2 regions of the Streptomyces sp. NPDC034043 genome follow, and region 2 is predicted to be linked to the other one. Evidence: riboswitches for the same ligand, from Rfam matches in the RefSeq annotation. Region 2 holds a riboswitch; the other holds the start of a gene.
What was found. A riboswitch is a leader RNA that binds a small molecule or an ion and turns the genes downstream of it on or off. The one in region 2 is predicted to bind glycine.

Region 1 (7,724 bases), on a different contig from region 2:
CTTGCCGGCGGTGAAGCTCTCGACCTTGTAAGGACCGGTCGACATCGGCTTGTTGGTGTAGGTCGCGCCCGTGTCCTTGCCCATCGGGACCGGCGAGGAGGACGGCATGGCCAGCAGGTAGCTGAAGTCCGAGTTGGCGCTCGCCAGGTTGAAGACGATCGTCCGGTCGTCCGGCGTCTCGACCGTCTTCAGACCCATCTTGTTGGGGTCCGTGTCCTTGTACGGGCCGGGGTACTTCTGGCCCTGGTCCAGGAGGTCGATCAGGTAGGTCGGGCCGCCGGACAGGACGTCCTGGGCGAAGACGCGCTCGATGCCGTACTTGATGTCCTTCGAGGTGATCGGCGTACCGTCCTCGAACTTCACCCCCTCCTTGAGCTTGAGGGTGTACGTCTTGCCGTCGTTGCTGATGACCGGCAGGGCCTCGGCGAGGTCCGGGACCACCTTGGTGCCGTCCTTGCCCGGCTTGGCGTCGTAGGCGAGCAGGCTGCGGACGTAGAGCCGCTGCATGTTCCACACGAAGCCGTAGTAGGCGCGCGCCGGGTCGAGGTAGTCGACGTCCTGCGGGGACCAGAGCTTGAGCTCGCCGCCCTTGTCCTCCGAGGGGTTGATCACGGCGGTGGCGGCACCGCTGTAACCCTTGCCGCTGTCGCCGTCGGCCTTGTTCTCGGCCTTCTTGTCCCCGTTGCCACCGCACGCGGCGGTCATCGAGAGGGCGGCGATCACGGCGGTGATCGCGAGAGCCTGCTTTCTGCGGATCACGGTTGTCCAACCTCCATAGGTGGTGAATCGAAGAAGCGGTTCAGCTGCCCTTGGGGTCGAGTGCGTCACGCAGCCCGTCCCCGAAGAGGTTGAACGCCAGGACGGTGATGAAGATCGTCATGCCGGGGACCACCATGTACATGGGGTCGTCCTGGTAGATGGGGACGGCGTCGGAGAGCATCTTTCCCCACGAAGCGGTGGGCGGCTTCACGCCGGCGCCCAGGAAGCTGAGGGCCGCCTCGGTCAGGATGTTGGTCGGGATGATCAGCGTGGCGTAGACGAGGATCGGCGCGACCAGGTTCGGCAGCAGCTCCTTGATCAGGATGTAGCCGCGGCCGGCTCCGAGGCTGCGCGCGGCCTCGACGTACTCGCGTTCACGCAGGGAGATCGTCTGGCCCCGGACGATGCGGCCGATGTACGGCCAGCCGAAGAAGCCGATGACGAGGATGAGCACGCCCATGCGGACGCCCGAACCCTCGAACCCCCACAAGGAGTTGGGGACGACGGAGACCAGGGCGATGGTGAACAGCAGCTGCGGGAAGGCCAGCAGCAGGTCCATCAGGCGGCTGATGATCCCGTCCACCCAGCCGCCGAGGAAGCCGGCGAGGGCGCCCAGGAGGCTGCCGAGGACGACCGAGACGAAGGCCGCCAGGAAGGCGACGACCAGCGAGATGCGGGCGCCGTAGACGATCCGGCTGAACACGTCGCGCCCGTTGGTCGGTTCGACGCCCAGCAGGAAGTCGGAGCTGATGCCGCCGAAGGAGCCGAGCGGCGTGCCCAGGTCCGGGTCGATCATGTCCTCGTGGAACTCGTTGGGGTCGTGGCCCAGCAGGTTCACGATCAGCGGCGCGAAGACCGCCACCAGGATCAGGAGGATCACGATCACGCCGCCGGTCAGCGCGACCTTGTCGCGCTTGAGCCGCATCCAGGCGATGCGGCCGGGCGAGCGGCCTTCGATGGCCTTGGCAGGGACGTCGGCTACGGACACGGGTGCGGGTGTTTCCGCGCTCGTGTCGTGCAGTGGTGCCGTCATCGTGGTGGGGACCCCTCTCGGCCGACGGGTGGGTCGGCCCATGCCCGCCGCTGTGGCGGCGTTGGTGCGGAGTGGCGCTCGAGTGCTCGGGGCACGTGAACGCGTACGAGGTGCGAGGTGCTGGCAGTGCTGGCGGTGCGGCCGTGCTGTGGGTGGAGCAGGGTGCGGTGCGGGCGGTGCGGTGCGGCTGAGGTGCGGGAAGTACGGGTGCGCCGTGTCGGGACGAACGGCGGAACCACGTGCCGAACCGCGTCCGCGAGGACTGACCGGCTCTTGGGTGGGGAGTCTTCATCGGGCGCTCGACCAGCCGCCAGACCCGCAGATGAATGGATGCGCAACCGTGATCTGAGGCCGTGGTTCCCGTTATCCGGACTCCGCTGACGGCTCAGCGGAGCAAGACCGTCCGTTCGGTACGCAAACGGACATCAAGGCCAACTCAGTGGAGTACCGCGTCAATTGGACGCCCGTCTGCGGCGATATCCGGACAAGGCGAAGCCGCCGGGAACCATGGTTCCCGGCGGCCCGGTGTCCGTCGGACGGGTCCGTCTCAGGGTCCGGGCGCACCCGGGAAATCCCTGTAGGCAGCTCGGGGAACGCGCCCCCGGAGCCCCTGGAGCGGCTCAGTAGGCGGCCGCCTGCCCCTCGCGGTCGTAGAAGGGCCGGGTCTGCGCACGCAGCCACATCGCCACCGGATCGTGCTCGTCCGCCAGCGCGACCGTGCACACCGGAACTCCCTCGGGCACGGCGCCGACCGACTGGCGCATCATCTCCCGTACGGATTCCAGCGCGGGCGCCGAGGCGTCGTACAGGTCCAGTCCCACCGCGAGGTACGCCGACCCGAGCGAGGGCTGCACCCAGGCGCGGCGCAGCGACCTCACGGCCGGCGTCCGGTGCGCGTGCTGGGTCAGCAGCCCGTAGAACTGCGGGAGTTCCAGAGCCGGCTCGGACAGCCGCAGCGGCCCCGCGGGCATCCGGTCCAGGCCGGTGGCAACCCGGCGCAGGTCGGCCCACGGCACGCCGAGGCCGCCGCCCTGGGCGTGCGGGTTGACCCACAGCCCCCAGCGGTCCGGGTACAGGGCGCGGGCGATGTCCCGGCCGGTGACGACCTCGTAGCCGCGGTTCCAGCCGCTCGCGGCCAGCTCCTGCGGGGAGGTCACGCAGGGGGCGTAGCCCAGCCCCTCGACCTCCATGCCGCCGTACTGGGCGTCCGGCGAGCCCGGCTGCCCCTGCCACAGCAGCATCCACAGCCTGCCCTCGGCGAGGGCGCGCAGGAATGACTCGTAGCTCTCATAGCGCCCGGGAGTCACCTGGCGCAGCATGTGCTCGACCTGCCCGGCCGCGGCCGTGCCTGACGCACTCACCCGGTACCCCTCTTCGTCTTCTTCCGCCCGTCGTCCACACGTCCCGACCAGCTTAAGCGGCGCTACGGCAGGTAGAAGGGGCGTACGCGCTCACGAATCCAGTCCGTGACCGGGTCCTCGGCGGCGTCCAGCAGGATCAGCTGCACCGGCCAGGGCGCCGGTACGCGGGCCAGGGCGCGGCCGAGCGCCTCCAGCGGGGCGTTCCGCGCCTCGGGATCCCATCCCGTCAGCCGGACACCGATGAAGAGCTGGGGGTCGCCGCCCTCGACGCTGGCGAGGCAGCGGTGGGCGGCCGCGACCGCTCCGGTGGCCCTGAACTCGTCGGCGGCGGCGGCGAGGAAGTCCACCGGGTCGTCCTGCCAGTCGGGTTCGAACAGCCGGACGCGGCCGCCGGCGGCCGGGCCGTCGAGCTCGGTACGGCCGGTGCGGCACAGCTCCGCGACGGCGGCCGGGGACAGCGGGACCCCGACGGCGCCCTCGGGGTTCAGGGCGATGCCGAGCTGCGGGGGCAGGCCGCGGGCGAACTCGACCGCGGGGGCGACCGCGAAGTCCATGGCGGGGCCGGCGGCGAAGCGGAACTGGGCCTCCGAGCTGTAGACGGGGACGTACGCCTCGCCGCCGATCAGCATCGTGGGGAGGTCGAGGGAGGTGCTGTCGGGACCGCCGCCCTGGGGCAGCGGCACCCAGACCCGGCTGCGGCCGAGCGCCTCCAGGATCTGCGGGCCGGCGTCCGCCCGGCCGAGCACCGCTCCGAGCACCTGCTCCAACTCGTTCGCCGGCCAGCCGTTGCCCGTCATGTGCGCCCGCTCTCCCTGTTCCGCGCCGATGTCGCCCCGAGGCTACCTCGGCCTCCGGTGGCGGGCCGGGGCGGGCGGCTCGCCGCGGACACGCCGCCTCAGGCGTCGAAGGCGATGCGGTTCAGGGCGGAGGCCGCCCGGCGGTCCAGCAGGGTGACCGTGGCGCAGCCGCGCGGGGGGCGGCCCGATTCGGCCGCGGCCAGGAGGCGGGCGACCGCGCTCCGGTGACGGGCGAAGGCGTACGCCGACACCCGGCGGCCCCGCGCCGCCTGCCCGGCCAGGGCCTCCTCGGGGGTGGTGTCGAGCAGCAGCAGGTGCAGGGACCGGCCCCGCTGCCGGGCGGCGGCGGCCAGCAGGGCCCGCACCCACGACTGGGTGCCGCAGTCGTGGACCACCACAGAGGCGCCGGAGCGCAGCTCGCGCCACAGCCCCCGGTAGTGGGCGGCGCGCACCAGCGGCCGGTACACCGCGTACGGCAGGGCGGACGGCATGCGGCGCTCCCAGCGCTCGCGGGTGTCCTGGGAGTCGATGCCGGTCTCGGCGGCCCGCTTGATCAGGGTGCTCTTGCCGCCGCCCGGAAGCCCGGACACCACGACGATGTCCCCGGCGGCGTAGCCGAGCCGGTGCGGCCCCGCGGACCGTCCCCGCAGGTCACGCACCGGACCGCCGGCCGCCGCGGGGCGGGCCGCTCTCCGCGGCGCCGGGACCGCCCCGACCGTGCCCGTGCTCGTCACCACTCCGAACCTCCGCACAGTGAATCGTCTCCCCCCGAATCGGGCCGCGAGGGCCCCATGCCCACTGAATGTAAAGAGACGGTAATCCGCCGGCCGCGGTTGCGGGCGGACGTTCCACAGCGCGGACGGCCGGGCGGCGCGCGCGGCGGCCTCCGCGGACCGCGCGGACCGCACGTTCTTGCGGGCCCCACTGCCCCCTCCCGCCCGTCCCGTGCAATGATGTGCGCCATCTGGACACCAAACTGCATACCGGCCGCTTGAATCCGCGCGGGAGAGTCCCGGCAGGCCGCGAGGCCGTGCCCGGGCGCCGAAGGAGCAAGTACCTCCCTTGAATCTCTCAGGCCCCGTACCGCGTGGATGAGGCAGATCTGAAAAGCGAGCCCCCGCCGCGTCCGTCCCCGACGGCCCGGCGCGTGCTCCACCCAAGGTGCAAGTCGGCGTTCCCCCTCCGGGAACTCTCGGCGAACCTCTCAGGTTCCGATGACAGATGGGGAGGAACCTCCTCGTCATGTCATGCCCTGGGACCCGGGAGCCACACCCATGAGCACTGCCCCCCGCCTGACCGCGCTCGACGCGCTGCACCGCTCGCTCGGTGCGACCATGACCGACTTCGCGGGCTGGGACATGCCGCTGCGCTACGCCAGTGAGCGCGACGAGCACAACGCCGTGCGCACCAAGGCCGGCCTGTTCGACCTGTCCCACATGGGCGAGATCACCCTGACCGGCCCGGAGGCCGTGAAGGCCCTGGACTACGCGCTCGTCGGGAACATCTCCACCGTCGGCGTCGGCCGCGCCCGCTACACGCACATCTGCCAGGAGGACGGCGGGATCCTGGACGACCTGATCGTCTACCGCCTCGGCGAGACCGAGTACATGGTCGTCGCCAACGCCTCCAACGCCCAGGTCGTGCTGGACGCGCTCACCGAGCGCGCCGCCGGCTTCGACACCGAGGTCCGCGACGACCGTGACGCGTACGCGCTGATCGCCGTCCAGGGCCCGGAGTCCCCCGGCATCCTGAAGTCGCTCACGGACGCCGACCTGGACGGCCTGAAGTACTACGCCGGCCTGCCGGGCACCGTCGCGGGCGTGCCCGCGCTGATCGCCCGCACCGGCTACACGGGCGAGGACGGCTTCGAGCTGTTCGTCTCCCCCGAGCACGCCGTGGAGCTGTGGCAGGCGCTGACCGAGGCGGGCAAGGACGCCGGTCTGGTGCCGGCCGGCCTGTCCTGCCGCGACACGCTGCGCCTGGAGGCGGGCATGCCGCTGTACGGGCACGAGCTGACCACCGCCCTCACCCCCTTCGACGCCGGGCTGGGCCGGGTCGTGAAGTTCGAGAAGGAGGGCGACTTCGTCGGCCGCGCCGCCCTGGAGGCCGCCGCCGAGGTCGCCGCCACCAAGCCGCCGCGGAAGCTGGTCGGTCTGGTCGCCGAGGGCCGCCGCGTCCCGCGCGCCGGCTTCCCCGTGGTCGCCGGCGGCGAGGTCGTCGGCGAGGTGACCTCCGGCGCCCCGTCCCCCACGCTGGGCAAGCCGATCGCGATGGCGTACGTCGACGCGGCGCACGCCGCGCCCGGCACCTCCGGCGTCGGCGTCGACATTCGCGGTACGCATGAGCCCTACGAGGTCGTGGCCCTGCCCTTCTACAAGCGGCAGAAGTAGCCCTCGTACCGGCTCCACCGTCTCAGCCCGCAAGACCACCGTTCGTATCCACCTCCCCGCATCCAGGAGAATCAGGTCATGAGCAACCCCCAGCAGCTGCGTTACACCAAGGAGCACGAGTGGCTGTCGGCCGCCGAGGACGGCGTCGCGACGGTCGGCATCACGGAGTTCGCCGCCAACGCGCTCGGTGACGTCGTCTACGCCCAGCTCCCCGCGGTCGGCGACACCGTCACCGAGGGCGAGACCTGTGGCGAGCTGGAGTCGACCAAGTCGGTCAGCGACCTGTACTCCCCCGTCTCCGGTGAGATCGTCGAGTTCAACCAGGACGTCGTGGACGACCCGGCCCTGGTGAACTCCGCTCCCTTCGAGGGTGGCTGGCTGTTCAAGGTGCGCCTGTCGGAGGAGCCGAAGGACGCGCTCTCCTTCGACGAGTACACCGCCCTCACCGCCGGTAACTGACCCCAGGGGATCCTGATGTCCGTTCTGAACACCCCTCTCCACGAGCTCGACCCCGACGTCGCCGCCGCCGTCGACGCCGAGCTCGTGCGCCAGCAGTCGACCCTGGAAATGATCGCGTCGGAGAACTTCGCTCCGGTCGCCGTCATGGAGGCCCAGGGCTCGGTCCTGACCAACAAGTACGCCGAGGGCTACCCCGGCCGCCGCTACTACGGCGGCTGCGAGCACGTCGACGTGGTCGAGCAGATCGCGATCGACCGCATCAAGGCGCTGTTCGGCGCCGAGGCCGCGAACGTCCAGCCGCACTCGGGTGCGCAGGCCAACGCCGCCGCGATGTTCGCGCTGCTGAAGCCGGGCGACACGATCATGGGCCTGAACCTGGCCCACGGCGGTCACCTGACCCACGGCATGAAGATCAACTTCTCCGGCAAGCTCTACAACGTGGTCCCGTACCACGTCGACGAGACCGGACAGGTGGACATGGCCGAGGTCGAGCGCCTCGCCAAGGAGTCCAAGCCGCAGCTGATCGTCGCCGGCTGGTCCGCCTACCCGCGCCAGCTGGACTTCGCCGCGTTCCGCCGGATCGCGGACGAGGTCGGCGCGTACCTGATGGTCGACATGGCCCACTTCGCGGGTCTGGTCGCCGCGGGCCTGCACCCGAACCCGGTCCCGCACGCCCACGTCGTCACCACCACCACGCACAAGACCCTCGGCGGTCCGCGCGGCGGTGTCATCCTGTCGACGCAGGAGCTGGCCAAGAAGATCAACTCCGCGGTCTTCCCGGGCCAGCAGGGCGGACCGCTGGAGCACGTGATCGCGGCCAAGGCCGTCTCCTTCAAGGTCGCGGCCTCGCCGGAGTTCAAGGAGCGCCAGGAGCGCACCCTGGAGGGCGCGAGGATCCTCGCCGCCCGCCTGGTGCAGGACGACG
Region 2 (7,724 bases):
GCCTCGGAGACCACGTCCACCATCTCGATCTCCGGCCTCGAGGCCTACGAGGCCGAGGGGTCGGGCCAGCACCTGTCGTCCTCGCTGTCCCCCGAGGCCCAGGCCGCGGTGGAGGCGCTGCCGCCCGGTTCCGCCCTGCTGATCGTGCGGCGCGGGCCCAACTCGGGCAGCCGGTTCCTCCTGGACGGCGAGCTGACCACTGCGGGCCGGCACCCGCAGAGCGACATCTTCCTGGACGACATCACCGTGTCCCGCCTGCATGTCGAATTCCGCCGGAGCCCGGAGGGCGGCTTCACCGTCGCCGACGTGGGCAGCCTCAACGGCACGTACGTGAACCGCGAGCCGATCGAGTCCGTCGCCCTGCACAACGGTGACGAGGTGCAGATCGGCAAGTACCGGCTGGTCTTCTACGCGAGCCTGCGGGGCGCCTGACCCCCTCGGACACCGTCCGGGGGGAACCCCACCCCCGGACACCCTCCGGGGGGACCCAGGGAAGGTTCCATGCTGCGTACCCCGACGGGCGGTGCCCCGAAGAACGGCACCGCCGGCTCGGCCGGACAGCTGGTCAGCATCGGCACGGTGCTGGCCACGCTGCGGGACGAGTTCCCCGAAGTCACGATTTCGAAGATCCGCTTCCTGGAGGCGGAGGGGCTGGTCGAGCCCCGGCGCACACCTTCCGGATACCGCAAGTTCAGCGCGGCGGACGTCGAGCGGCTCGGGCGCATCCTGCGCCTGCAGCGCGACCACTACCTCCCGCTGAAGGTCATCCGGGAGCAGCTCGACGCGCTCGACCGCGGAGAGCAGATCCGCATCCCCGCGCCCGCCGCGCACGGGGAGTCGGTGGATCCCGCGCAGTCCTCCGCCGGGGGCGGGGAGGCCGGCGGGGAGCGGCCGACGGCGGCCCGGGTGGGCCGGGCCGAGCTGATCGCCGCCGCCGAGGTGGACGAGGCGCAGCTCGAGGAGTGGGAGTCGTACGGGCTCGTCTCCGAGGCACCGGACGGCGGGTTCGACGCCGGGACGGTCACCGTGGCCAGGCTCATCGCGGACCTCGGGCGGTTCGGACTCGAGCCCCGGCACCTGCGGGGCATGAAGGCGGCGGCGGACCGCGAGGCCGGCCTGGTGGAGCAGCTGGTCTCCCCGCTGCGCCGGCACCGCAACCCGCAGACCAGAGCCCATGCCGAGGCCACCATGAGGGAGCTCGCGGGGCTCTCCGTACGGCTTCACGAGGCCCTGGTCCAGACCGCTCTCGGGCTGCGTCCGCACTGACCGGAGGGGTCCCGGGGGAGCCCCGACTACCCAAACCTGCCGAGCAGGTCCTAGGGTTGCTGTGTGAACGAGCTCGACGTTGTGGGTGTCCGGGTGGAAATGCCCTCCAACCAACCGATCGTGCTCCTGCGTGAAGTGGGAGGCGACCGGTACCTCCCCATCTGGATCGGTCCTGGGGAGGCGACCGCCATTGCCTTCGCGCAGCAGGGCATGGCCCCTGCCCGGCCGCTGACGCACGACCTGTTCAAGGACGTGCTGGACGCGGTCGGTGAGGAGCTCACCGAGGTCCGGATCACGGATCTGCGGGAGGGCGTCTTCTACGCGGAGCTGGTCTTCGCCAGCGGAGTCGAGGTGAGCGCGAGGCCGTCGGACGCCATAGCGCTGGCCCTGCGCACGGGAACGCCGATCTACGGCAGTGACGGTGTGCTGGACGACGCCGGAATCGCCATTCCCGACGAGCAGGAGGACGAGGTGGAGAAGTTCCGGGAATTCCTCGACCAGATCTCGCCCGAGGACTTCGAGACGGGCCCCCAGTAGCCGCGCCGACGGACGCGTCATCCACCGTGAACGGTCAGCCCATTCAAGTAGCCTTTCCCCGCAATGGGGTACGGGAAACCACTCTCAGGGTGATTATCACTCGGCGTGCCGAGTGTGGCGATCGTTGACGCACCCCTGGTCACTGCCTACCTTCGAGGTGGCAGGTCAAGGACGGAGGGTCGGCGTGAGGATCACGGGCGACGGTACGACCGGGGGCACCCCCGCGCGGAGCGATGGTGGGCCGTACCCGCTGCACAGTGGTGCGGCGGGGTCCGTGCACCGTCAGCCGGCGCCCGCGCCGGTCGGACCGGTGAGCGACGGCCCGGTGTCCGAACAGGTCGGCTACCGGGGACCGACGGCGTGCGCCGCCGCCGGGATCACGTACCGGCAGCTCGACTACTGGGCGCGGACCGGGCTGGTGGAGCCGAGCGTGCGGCCCGCGTACGGCTCGGGGACCCAGCGGCTGTACAGCTTCCGCGACGTGGTCGTCCTGAAGATCGTCAAGCGCTTCCTGGACACCGGGGTGGCGCTGCAGAACATCCGCACCGCCGTGCAGCACCTGCGCGACCGGGGCTTCTCCGACCTGGAGCGCATGACGCTGATGAGCGACGGTGCGACCGTGTACGAGTGCACCTCGCCGGACCAGGTCGTGAGCCTGCTCCAGGGCGGGCAGGGCGTCTTCGGCATCGCGGTGGGCGTCGTCTGGCGCGACGTCGAGAACGCGCTGTCCCAGCTGCACGGCGAGCGCGTGGACACCGGGGAGACCCTGGTCCGCCACAACCCGGCCGACGAGCTGGCCGCCCGCCGGAACCGGGCCGTCTGAGCCCGCCCGCGCTCGCGCCCCCCGGGGCGGGACGCGGGACGCGGGCCGCGGCCACGGATCACCGCGTTGTCAGTGGCATGGGGCAGCATCGGTACTGTGAGAGCCGCGCCGACCATCCTGCACCTGGACATGGACGCCTTCTACGCCTCCGTCGAGCAGGCGTCGAAGCCCAGCCTGCGCGGGAAGGCCGTGATCGTCGGAGGGCTCGGACCGCGCGGGGTCGTGGCCACCGCCTCGTACGAGGCCAGGCGCTTCGGGGTGCACTCGGCGATGCCGACCGCGCAGGCCCGCCGGCTCTGCCCGAACGGCGCGTACCTGATTCCGCGCTTCACCCTCTACCGCGAGGTCAGCGAGCTGGTCATGGGCCTGCTCCGGGAGCTGTCGCCGCTCGTGGAGCCGCTCAGCCTCGACGAGGCCTTCGTGGACCTGGAGGCGGGCGGAGCCGCCTTCGACTCGGAGAGCGCCCGCGCCACGGGGGAGCGTCTGCGGGCGGAGATCCTGGCGCTCACGGGGCTCAGCGGCTCGGTCGGACTGGCCGGGTCCAAGATGCTGGCCAAGGTGGCCTCGGAGGAGGCCAAGCCGGACGGACTGCTGCTGATCGAGCCCGGTACCGAACGCGAGCTCCTCGCGCCCATGTCGGTGCGCACCCTTCCGGGTGTCGGGCCGGCCACCGGTGAACACCTGCGCCGGGCCGGGATCACCACCGTGGGGGAGCTGGCCGAGGCGGGCGAGGACGAGTTGGTGCGGATGGTGGGCAGGGCGCACGGGGTGGGGCTCTACCGGATGGCGCTGGGTCTGGACGACCGGCCGGTGGTCGCGGAGCGCGACGCGAAGTCCGTGTCGGTCGAGGACACCTTCGACGTGGACCTGCACGACCGGGTACGGATCCGGAACGAGGTGCAGCGGCTCGCGGACCGCTGCGTGGGCCGGCTGCGCGGCTCGGGGCACTCGGGGCGGACCATCGTCCTGAAGGTCCGCCGGTACGACTTCTCGACCCTGACCCGCTCGGAGACGCTGCGGGGGCCCACCGACGACGCGACCGTGGTGCGGGAGGCTGCGGCGCGGCTGCTGGAGGGCGTGGACACCACCGGCGGCGTGCGGCTGCTGGGGGTGGGGGTGACGGGGCTCGCGGACTACACCCAGGAGGACCTGTTCGCCCACGCGCTGGCCGCGGCCGCGGAGGCGGAGGAGGCGGCCGGCGCCGGGGCCACGGGGGCCGGAGGAGCCGGCGAGGACCCTGCGGAGTCCTCCGGGGATGCGGAGCCGCCCGAGGAACCGGCGCAGGCCGTGGAGGGCACGGAGGCCGCTCCCGTACGGCACTGGGCCGCCGGGAGCGACGTACGGCACGCGGTGTACGGGCCGGGGTGGGTGCAGGGCAGCGGGGTCGGCCGGGTGACCGTACGGTTCGAGCAGCCCGGATCACCCCCGGGCCGGGTCCGCACCTTCCGGCTGGACGACCCGGAGCTGGAGGCCTCGGACCCGCTGCCCCTGGTGGGGGAGGGCCCTTAGGGCCTGTCCTGCGGGTGGGGGTGCTGGAAGTCGGAGGGGAGGGCCACGTCGAGGCCGTAGTGGTGGTAGAGCTGGAGCTCCTGTTCGGGGGAGAGGTGGCGGCCGACGCCGAAGTCGGGGGCGTCCTTGATCAGGGAGCGTTCGAAGGGCACGCGCAGGGCGTCGTCCACCACCTCGCTGGGTTCCAGGGGGACGAAGGCGTCGCGGCCGAAGAGGCCCGTCCGGACGGCGGCCCACTCCGGGACGCCCGTGGCGTCGTCGAGGTAGACCTCGTCCACGGTGCCGATCTTGGCGCCGTTGCGGTCGAACGCCTTGCGGCCGATCAGGCTGCGCGGATCGATGTCGGTCTGCACGGTCCCTCCGTACGGTCGCAGTGATGCAGAGCTCATCCGTCATGACTACAAAAGTGCATATTTGAAGAGGGGGCCACTCGAGGGAGGGTCGAGATCCTCGCTGGTAGGCTGGGTGACGGCTGTTGACCCTGTGCGGGAGAGTCCTCCGAGTGAGTACGACGGAGGCGCCGAAGGAGCAAATCCTCCCCGGAATCTCTCAGGCATACGTACCGCACGTGACGAGGCCACTCTGGAAAGCAGGGGCAGGCTCCGGACCCGCAGTACCGGCGCTTCTCCTCACCGACGGTGAAAGCCGGAGCTCTCGGGCGAACCCCGCGGCTCCGGTGAAGCTCTCAGGTTGAGATGACAGAGGGGGAGGCCGTCCGGGTGCCCGCGCCGTGGTGCCCCTCGCAGGTCATACGACCAGGAGGCCTCCGTTATGACCGCCAACCGCATTCCGCTCTCCCAGCTCGAGCGGGGCATCCCCTTCGAGCAGCGTCACATCGGCCCGGACGCCGAAGCGCAGGCGAAGATGCTCGCCCAGGTGGGCTACGGCTCCCTCGACGAGCTCACCGCCGCCGCGGTACCGGATGTGATCAAGACCGCCGAGGCGCTGAACCTGCCCGAGGCGCGCACCGAAGCCGAGGTGCTGGCCGAGCTGCGCTCGCTCGCCGACCGCAACCAGGTGCTCTCCTCGATGATCGGTCTCGGCTACTACGGGACCTTCACCCCGCCGGTGATCCTGCGCAACGTCATGGAGAACCCGGCCTGGTACACGGCGTACACCCCATACCAGCCGGAGATCTCGCAGGGCCGCCTCGAGGCGCTGCTGAACTTCCAGACCCTCGTCGCCGACCTGACCGGTCTGCCGACCTCCGGCGCCTCCCTGCTCGACGAGGGCACCGCGGCCGCCGAGGCCATGTCGCTGGCCCGCCGCGTGGGCAAGGTCAAGGACGGCGTCTTCCTCGTCGACGCCGACGCGCTGCCCCAGACCATCGCCGTGATCGAGACCCGCGCCGAGCCCACGGGCGTCGAGGTCGTCGTCGCCGACCTGTCCGAGGGCATCCCGGCCGAGATCGCCGAGCGCGGTGTCTTCGGCGTGCTGCTCCAGTACCCGGGCGCCTCCGGCGCCGTCCGTGACATCAAGCCGGTCATCGACCAGGCGCACGAGCGCGGCGCGATCGTCACCGTCTCCGCCGACCTGCTGGCGCTGACCCTGCTGACCTCCCCGGGCGAGCTGGGCGCGGACATCGCCGTCGGCACCACCCAGCGCTTCGGCGTCCCGATGGGCTTCGGCGGCCCGCACGCCGGCTACATGGCCGTCCAGGCCAAGCACGCCCGCTCGCTGCCCGGCCGCCTCGTCGGCGTCTCCGTGGACGCGGACGGCAACAAGGCGTACCGCCTGGCCCTGCAGACCCGCGAGCAGCACATCCGCCGCGAGAAGGCCACCAGCAACATCTGCACCGCGCAGGTGCTGCTCGCCGTCATGGCCGGGATGTACGCGGTCTACCACGGCCCGGACGGCCTGAAGACGATCGCGCGCCGCACCCACCGCTACGCCGCGCTGCTCGCCGCGGGTCTGACGGCCGGCGGGGTCGAGCTGGTCCACGGCTCCTTCTTCGACACGGTCACGGCCCGCGTGCCCGGCAAGGCCGCCGAGGTCGTCGCCGCCGCCCGCGAGGGCGGGGTCAACCTGTACCGGGTCGACGCCGACCACGTCTCGGTCGCCTGCGACGAGACCACGCGCCGCGCCGACCTCGAGGCCGTCTGGGCCGCCTTCGGTGTCACCGCTGACATCGAGGCCCTGGACGGGACCGCCGCCGACACGCTGCCCGAGGGGCTGCTGCGCTCGGACGCGTACCTCACCCACCCGGTCTTCCACCAGCACCGCTCCGAGACCGCGATGCTGCGCTACCTGCGCAAGCTCTCGGACAAGGACTACGCGCTGGACCGCGGCATGATCCCGCTGGGCTCCTGCACCATGAAGCTCAACGCGACCACCGAGATGGAGCCGGTCACCTGGCCCGAGTTCGGCCAGCTGCACCCCTTCGCCCCGGTCGAGCAGGCCGAGGGGTACCTCACGCTCATCAACGAGCTGGAGGAACGTCTCTGCGAGGTCACCGGCTACGACAAGGTCTCCATCCAGCCGAACGCCGGCTCCCAGGGCGAGCTCGCCGGTCTGCTCGCCGTACGCGCGTACCACCGCGCGAACGGCGACGAGCAGCGCACCGTCTGTCTCATCCCGTCCTCCGCGCACGGCACCAACGCCGCCAGCGCCGTGATGGCCGGCATGAAGGTCGTCGTCGTCAAGACCGCCGACGACGGCGAGGTGGACGCGGACGACCTGCGCGCCAAGATCGAGCAGTACCGTGACGAGCTCTCCGTGCTCATGATCACCTACCCGTCGACGCACGGTGTGTTCGAGGAGCACGTCGCCGACATCTGCGCCCAGGTGCACGAGGCCGGCGGCCAGGTGTACGTGGACGGCGCGAACCTGAACGCCCTGGTGGGCCTGGCCAAGCCGGGTCACTTCGGCGGCGACGTCTCGCACCTGAACCTGCACAAGACCTTCTGCATCCCGCACGGCGGCGGCGGCCCGGGCGTCGGCCCGGTCGGTGTCCGGGCGCACCTGGCCCCGTACCTGCCCAACCACCCGCTCCAGCCGGCCGCCGGCCCCGAGACGGGCGTCGGCCCGATCTCGGCCGCCCCGTGGGGTTCGGCGGGCATCCTGCCGATCTCCTGGTCGTACGTCCGCCTGATGGGCGGCGAGGGCCTCAAGCGCGCCACCCAGGTGGCGGTGCTCGGCGCCAACTACATCGCCAAGCGCCTGGAGCACCACTACCCGGTGCTCTACACCGGTCCGGGCGACCTGGTCGCGCACGAGTGCATCATCGATCTGCGTCCGCTGTCGAAGGCCACGGGTGTGAGCGTCGACGACATCGCCAAGCGCCTGATCGACTACGGCTTCCACGCGCCGACCATGTCCTTCCCGGTGGCCGGCACGCTGATGATCGAGCCGACGGAGTCCGAGGACCTCGTCGAGATCGACCGCTTCTGCGACGCGATGATCGCGATCCGTGCGGAGATCGAGCGGGTCGCGGCCGGTGAGTGGCCGGTGGACGACAACCCGCTGGCCAACGCCCCGCACACCGCCGCGGCGCTGGGCGGCGAGTGGAACCACCCGTACACCCGCGACGAGGCCGTCTTCCCCGGGGGCGTCTCCGCCGCCGAGAAGTACTGGCCGCCGGTGCGCCGGA

Region 1: it holds a riboswitch for glycine, as region 2 does, so the genes downstream of both, gcvT (glycine cleavage system aminomethyltransferase GcvT) here and gcvP (aminomethyl-transferring glycine dehydrogenase) in region 2, are expected to answer to the same signal.

What each region holds. Positions count from the first base shown of each region.
Region 1 covers NZ_JBVISF010000011.1:77,971-85,694, forward strand. The annotation lists gene ACZ51S_RS24830 (ABC transporter substrate-binding protein) at 1-705, opposite strand, end outside; gene ACZ51S_RS24835 (ABC transporter permease) at 800-1,792, opposite strand; gene ACZ51S_RS24840 (enhanced serine sensitivity protein SseB C-terminal domain-containing protein) at 2,413-3,153, opposite strand; gene ACZ51S_RS24845 (enhanced serine sensitivity protein SseB) at 3,216-3,950, opposite strand; gene ACZ51S_RS24850 (AAA family ATPase) at 4,049-4,684, opposite strand; glycine riboswitch at 4,943-5,046, shown strand; gene gcvT (glycine cleavage system aminomethyltransferase GcvT) at 5,225-6,340, shown strand; gene gcvH (glycine cleavage system protein GcvH) at 6,419-6,799, shown strand; gene glyA (serine hydroxymethyltransferase) at 6,815-7,724, shown strand, end outside.
Region 2 covers NZ_JBVISF010000001.1:6,396-14,119, forward strand. The annotation lists gene ACZ51S_RS00035 (FHA domain-containing protein) at 1-432, shown strand, start outside; gene ftsR (transcriptional regulator FtsR) at 502-1,266, shown strand; gene ACZ51S_RS00045 (bifunctional nuclease family protein) at 1,330-1,803, shown strand; gene ACZ51S_RS00050 (MerR family transcriptional regulator) at 1,988-2,626, shown strand; gene ACZ51S_RS00055 (DNA polymerase IV) at 2,723-4,135, shown strand; gene ACZ51S_RS00060 (PRC-barrel domain-containing protein) at 4,132-4,488, opposite strand; glycine riboswitch at 4,612-4,710, shown strand; gene gcvP (aminomethyl-transferring glycine dehydrogenase) at 4,907-7,724, shown strand, end outside.